DNA from 2 places in the Nonomuraea sp. bgisy101 genome. Region 1 is predicted to be linked to the other one. Evidence: predicted binding sites of a transcription regulator. Region 1 holds the regulator's gene; the other holds the start of a gene.
What was found. Region 1 encodes LexA, which represses DNA repair genes until DNA is damaged. Its sites were predicted from a motif close to TCGAACANNTGTTCGA; they were not measured.
Positions count from the first base shown of each region.

Region 1 (3,337 bases):
TCGTCGTCGGCCCCGCCTGCCTTCGAGTTACGGATCACGAGCAGCTTCACGGTTCCTCCTTCGGAGAACCGCTCACCTGCCCTCCCGTGCCGGGGCGACACACCTGGCGAGGGCAGGCCGTTGCCGAGCGCGTGCCGTGGAGCGGACGTCGTCTCCCAGGAAGAAGGGGCGCCGACTCTCGGCCGGCGGCCGACGCATACCCCAGGTGCCGGTCAGGGCGCGCGGTCGGGCAGGTAGAGCCGACCGCCGGGGCGGATGAGTGAGCTGTTCAGCCCGTTGAGCCGCATGATCTCTCCCGCCACCGCGGAGGGGTCGTCGCCCGGAGAGACCGCGGCCGCGATGGTCCACAGCGTGTCGCCCTTCTCGACGACCACCCAGGGCAGCCCCTCGCGCCCCGTCCCGGTCATCTCCTGCGCGATGGCCCAACTGGTGGCCTTGGCGCCGAGCACGAAGCCTCCCAGGGACAATACGGCGAACAACCCCACGAGCACGACCCTCCCCCGTCTGGTCAGCCTCATGGGAGGGTGCTGGATCTGCTCTCCACCCGGCTCCGGCCCTGCCGGGACCACCCTGAGCCCACCCCGGCCCGACCTCGGCCTGGTCTCGCGCGCTCTACGCTTCCTCGCTTTCCCCCGATTCGCCGCGGTGCGCACCTTCGGGGCTCGGTCGACCGCCATCGGCCTGGGCCGATCCGCGACGGCCTCACTCAGGGGCAACGCCGCCCGCGCGATCTGAGGCACCGTGGCCGACCGCGCCTCGTGGGACCGGGCCGCCGCCGATCCCACCTCCCGCGTCCGCTCCGTGGGCGACCCCACCTCCTGGGGCCGGTTCCCGCCCGGCAACGCGTTCTGCCCTTGTGTCGCGCCCGTCTGGAGACCGCCGCCCCTTCGTCGCCAGGCCGGCCTGCCCAGCGACGTACCGCGCAGCCCGCCTCGCTTGCCCCGTCGACCGCTCTGGCGCCCCTCCCGCCCTCCGCGCGTACCTTCGCCGCGTCCTGTCCGCCCTGATCGATCGCCTGTCGCGATCGCCCGGCCCCGCATGCCGTCCATCTCCGCCCCCGGCTCTCTCGTCCCGCCTTCAGGACCGCTCGTGCCCTCCCGCGCGTCCGAGTCCTGCACCCCCTGGTCGCGGACGACCCGCAACCGCCCGCCACCTGCCGCGCGTGGCCCCGTGGACCGTCCGCCCGATGCCCCTCGTGACCCGGCAGACCGCCCACCCCCGGCCTCGCGCGGCCCCGCGGGCCGTCCGCCGACCTGCTTGCCCTGGGCGCCGCCGTCGGCGGCCAGGGCCTCCCGTCCGTCCGCCCCCGCGGACGCTTCCCCTGCGCCGCGCCCCTTCGCCGTGCGAGGCGCCGCGCCGCGCCCTGCCGTACCACGAGGTGGGGGAACCAGGCGGAGTCGGCCTCCAGGAGCGGGAGGACGCACGCGCTCCTCTCTCGTGATGTCCGCGATCAAGGTGAGTTGTTCGTCTTGGCTGGTCGAATCTGTCGTTGTGGTCGCTCGCACTGATGACCTCCCGCCACCGTCGACCCAAGGAAAAGGTCAAATAAAGATCAGCGAATCGAACACGGTGTCGATCGAACTCCCGTACGATGTTGTACACCACGTCACCGACGATTTCGAGGAAGACTCGAACAATTGTTTGAAGTTGATCTTCATCGGCGGTACGGTCGCTGTGTGCGACATGAAGACCACGGACCGGAAGGTGGGCCGGTGAGGCATGCCGCCGGGCGAGGAGGAGAGCATGAGCGAGCCGAATGACGGCAATGGCGTCAGCGACCTTGCGGTCCGCCGTCGTGACTCACTGGGCCTGACACCCAGGCAACGCAAGATCCTTGAGGTGATTCGCGACTCGGTGCAGCAGCGCGGCTACCCGCCGTCCATGCGCGAGATCGGCGAGGCCGTGCAGCTGACCAGCACTTCCAGTGTGTCGCACCAGCTGACCGCGTTGCAGCGCAAGGGCTACCTGCGGCGTGACCCGCACCGCCCCCGCGCCCTTGAGGTCAGGCTCCCCGGCGAGCCGGTGCTGTGGGTGGACCCCGACGGTGGCGAGGACGAGTCGCCGGTCAGCAGGCCGACGGCCGCCTACGTGCCTCTGGTCGGCCGCATCGCCGCCGGTGGTCCGATCCTGGCCGAGGAGAGCGTCGAGGACGTCTTCGCGCTGCCCAAGCAGCTCGTCGGTGAGGGCACTCTCTTCCTCCTCCAGGTCGCCGGTGACTCGATGATCGAGGCCGCGATCGCCGACGGCGACTGGGTGGTCGTACGGCAGCAGCCGGTGGCCGAGAGCGGCGACATCGTGGCAGCCATGATCGACGGCGAGGCGACGGTGAAGACGTTCAAGCGCAAGGATGGCCACATCTGGCTGGTCCCGCACAACGCCAACTACGACCCGATCCCGGGCGACGAGGCCAGCGTGCTCGGCAAGGTCGTGGCGGTCCTCCGCCGCCTCTAGCCGTGTCTCGCCGCTCGATCGGCCCTCACCTTTCCCGAGGGTCGATCGAGTCGGCGTACCCCGAGCTGGGTCTTCATGGCGCACGTGTTCCAGTGCCGCATCAGGCAACGTCCGACCTTACTGTGAGGTGACACAGCCGAACCGGCATGGTGGGCCATGCCGCAGAACGTGTTCCGGTACCGAGCTCTCGGCCACCACGGCGGTTCGCCCGTCGACTCCTCCCAGCGGGCAGATCAGCTCGCAATCCGTATCCATCGGGCATGTCGCACATTCTGGGTGACACTGATCGGGTGGACGATACCTTCCCCCGGCCCACCAAAGACGGCCTGAAATGGGCGAACGCGGGTCCTGACGTCATCGCCTGCTGGATCGCCGACATGGACTTCCCCACCGCGCCCGCGATCGTCGAGGCACTCCAGCGACGCGCCCGCGGCGACCTGGGCTATCCCGCCTGGGCGGCCGACCCGCAGGCGGGCCCGCTGGCCGAGGCGTTCACCGAACGCATGCTCGTCCGGTACGGCTGGGACGCCGACCCGTCAGCCGTCCGCGCCTTCTCCGACCTCAACCAGGCGCTCCAGGTCGTGCTCCACATCGCCACAGATCCTGGTGACACGGTCGCGATGCACGCCCCGGCCTACCCTCCGTTCCTCGGCACACTCGAGGAGATGGGCCGCGTGCTGCGCACCGACCTGTCGGACCTGGCTGATTGCCGCGCGCTCGTCCTGGTCAACCCGCACAACCCGACGGGCAGGGTCTTCACGAGATCCGAGCTGGCCGCCTTGGCCGAGCAGGTCGAACGGCACGACCTGCTAGTCGTCTCCGACGAGGTCCACGCCGACCTGGTCTATTCCCCCGCCGAACACATCCCGTTCGCCTCGATCCTGCC
Region 1 covers NZ_JBYITD010000007.1:1,120-4,456, reverse strand. The annotation lists gene AC3EO4_RS14760 (diacylglycerol/lipid kinase family protein) at 1-50, opposite strand, end outside; gene AC3EO4_RS14755 (LysM peptidoglycan-binding domain-containing protein) at 213-518, opposite strand; gene AC3EO4_RS14750 (hypothetical protein) at 1,441-1,716, shown strand; gene lexA (transcriptional repressor LexA) at 1,744-2,451, shown strand; gene AC3EO4_RS14740 (MalY/PatB family protein) at 2,712-3,337, shown strand, end outside.

Region 2 (3,337 bases), on a different contig from region 1:
GCCGGTGACCTGGTGCCGGTGCGCAAGGCGCTGCAGGAGTCGGGCATCGACTACGACTCGGCCGAGTCGAGCTTCCTTCCCACGATGAACGTCCCGCTCGACGAGGACGGCGCGCGCAAGGTGTTCCGCCTGATCGACGCGCTGGAGGACAGCGACGACGTGCAGAACGTCTGGGCCAACTTCGACGTGAGCGACGACATCATGGAGAAGCTCGACGCCTAAACGGTTCGCCAGGCGTGTCCCGCGGTGCGTAGGTTGACCTGCTGTGGACATTCGTGACCTGACGCCGGACGACCTCGACGCCGTCCTCGACACCCGTAAGCGATCTTTCGGACCGGTGCCCGACGACACCGTCGACGCCTGGCGCGCGACGGCGCGGGCCACCATGGAGCGGGGGCGCTACCTGGGCGTCTTCGACGGCTCCAGGCTGGCGGGCGCAGGCCGGCTGCCCGGCTTCACCCAGTGGTGGCACGGCAGGCCGCAGCCGATGGCGGGGATCGCGGGCGTGGTCGTCAACCCCGAGGACCGCGGGCGCGGCGTGGGCAGGCGGCTCATGCGCGCCATCCTCGCCAGAGCCGCCGAACTCGGGGACGCGGTCTCCGCCCTCTACCCCGCCACCACGCCGATCTACCGCTCGCTCGGCTGGGAGCACGCGGGCGCGGAGAACGTCGTCACGCTGTCTCCGGAGGCGCTGCGCACCATCCGCCCCACCGAACCGGTCAAGCTGCGCAGGATGGGACCCGGCGACGCCGCCGAGGTGATCGCGATCGTCGGCCGGGTCCACGCCGCCAACCGCGCCAGCGGCCCCATCTGCTGGGACGAGGCCGCGTGGCGCGACTTCCTCGGCGACGAGGACGACTTCCTGTACCTGGCCGACGACGGCTACGTCACCTACACGTGGGACGACGGCGACATCTCCGTCGACAATCTCGTCGCAGGCTCGGCGGCGACCGCCCGCGCGCTGTGGTCGCTGGTCGGCACCTCCTCCTCGGTCGCCACGAAGGTCACGGCGGTGGTCGCGCCCGACGACCCCGTCCTGTGGCTGCTGCGTGAGCGGGGGAAGGAGGAGGTCAAGAGGACGCGGTGGATGTTCCGCGTCGTGGACGTGGCCGACGCGATCGCCAGGCGCGGCTTCCCCTCGGTGGTCTCGGCGAACGCCCTGGTCACGGTCGAGGATCCGGAGCGGCCTGCCAACACCGGCACCTGGCGGCTGGAGATCTCCGGAGGCTCCGGCACGGCCGGCGCCGCCGAGGGGGAGGGGCCGCGCTTCACCGTCAACGGCCTGTCGGCGCTGTACGCCGGGATCCCGACCTCGACGCTGCGGCTCGGCGGCATGCTGTCCGGCCCCGAGGAGTTCGACGAGGCGCTGGACGCGGCGTTCGCCGGCACCCCCTACATGCTCGACTACTTCTGATCCTCCCCGCCTCTCCGCTCCCGCCACCATCACGCTCGGACTCGGGCTGCGCGAGGATGCCGACGAGATCCGCTTGTTCGACGCCGGCGCCTTCGGCCCCCGGCCTGGACCGGCGTCCCGCTCGCCCCCCGACGCGTGTTCGCCGTGCGCCGCCCGCCCAACCAGGGTAGAGTTCGCTGCCGAACAGATGTTCGGCAGCGAACGGAGGGCGGGCCGTGCGGGTGATGGGCGTCGACCCAGGGCTGACCAGATGCGGCCTCGGAGCCGTCGAGGGCCGCCCCGGCGCGCCGCTGACGCTCGTCGCGGTCGGCGTCGTGCGCACCTCGGCCGACGACGAGCTCGGCGCCAGGCTCGTCGGCATCGAGCGCGGCATCGAGCGGTGGCTCGACGACGTCCGCCCCGACGCGGTCGCCGTCGAGCGCGTCTTCGCCCAGCACAACGTCCGCACCGTGATGGGCACCGCGCAGGCGGCCGGCATCGCGGTGCTCTGCGCCGCCAGGCGCGGCCTGCCCGTGGCCCTCCACACGCCCTCGGAGGTCAAGGCCGCCATCACCGGCAGCGGCACCGCCGACAAGAAGCAGATCGGCACCATGGTCACCAGGCTGCTACGGCTGGCCGAGATGCCCAAACCCGCCGACGCGGCCGACGCGCTCGCCCTGGCCATCTGCCACGTGTGGCGGGGCGGCACCCAGAACAGACTGGCCGAGGCGCTGGCCAAGGCATCGAGAGGACGTGCGCTGTGATCGCGTCGGTTTCCGGGGTCGTGGCGGCGCTCGCGCCCGACGCGGCCGTGCTCGAGGTCGGCGGGGTGGGCGTGCTGGTGCACTGCACGCCGGGCACGCTCGCCACCCTCCGGGTCGGCGAGCACGGCAGGCTGGCCACCTCCCTCGTCGTCAGGGAGGAGTCACTCACCCTGTACGGCTTCGCCACCGATGACGAACGCACGGTCTTCGAGCTGGTCCAGACGGCCAGTGGCGTGGGCCCGAAGCTGGCGCTGGCCATGCTCGCTGTCCACACGCCCAACTCGCTGCGCCTCGCTGTCGCCTCGGCCGACCTCAAAGCGCTCACCAGGATCCCCGGCATCGGGCAGAAGGGCGCCCAGCGCATCGTGCTGGAGCTGAAGGACAAGCTCGGCACCCCGCAGGAGGCGGTCAACGCCGCGCTCAACGGCCACGGCGCCGTCCCGCTGTGGCGCGATCAGGTCCACTCCGGCCTCGTCGGGCTCGGCTACTCCACCAGAGACGCCGACGAGGCGATCGCCCTGGTGGAGCCGCAGGCCGACGCCGAGGTCGTCGCGGGCAGGCAGCCGCAGGTGGCCGCGCTGCTGAAGGCGGCGCTCCGGGCGCTGAGCGTCCGATGAGGCGGCCGGGGGCCTGGCGCGACCGCGCGAACGGCGATAGGGAGAAGCGGTGAGCATCGAGCGCGACCTGGTGTCGCCTGACGCCGAGGGCGACGAGCTGCAGATCGAGGCGGCGCTGCGGCCGAAACGGCTGGCCGACTTCATCGGTCAGGCGCGGGTGCGCGAACAGCTGTCGCTGGTGCTGGAGAGCGCCGTCAAACGTGACAGGCCGCCCGACCACGTGCTGATGAGCGGCTCGCCCGGGCTGGGCAAGACCACCCTCGCCATGATCGTCGCAGCCGAGCTCGGCGCCCCGCTGCGGATCACCTCGGGTCCCGCGCTGGAACGGGCGGGCGACCTGGCGGCGATCCTGTCGACGCTGACCGAGGGGGAGGTGCTGTTCATCGACGAGATCCACCGGATGGCCCGCCCCGCCGAGGAGATGCTCTACCTCGCGATGGAGGACTTCAGGGTCGACATCATCGTCGGCAAGGGGCCAGGGGCGACCGCGATCCCGCTGGAGATCGCGCCCTTCACGCTCGTGGGGGCGACGACCAGGGCGGGCCTGCTGCCCGCCCCGCTGC
Region 2 covers NZ_JBYITD010000034.1:58,394-61,730, forward strand. The annotation lists gene AC3EO4_RS43980 (YebC/PmpR family DNA-binding transcriptional regulator) at 1-222, shown strand, start outside; gene AC3EO4_RS43985 (GNAT family N-acetyltransferase) at 266-1,414, shown strand; gene ruvC (crossover junction endodeoxyribonuclease RuvC) at 1,630-2,157, shown strand; gene ruvA (Holliday junction branch migration protein RuvA) at 2,154-2,774, shown strand; gene ruvB (Holliday junction branch migration DNA helicase RuvB) at 2,824-3,337, shown strand, end outside.
Region 2: ruvC (crossover junction endodeoxyribonuclease RuvC) is a predicted target of LexA. The motif match lies at 1,594-1,609, and genes of this name have one in related genera.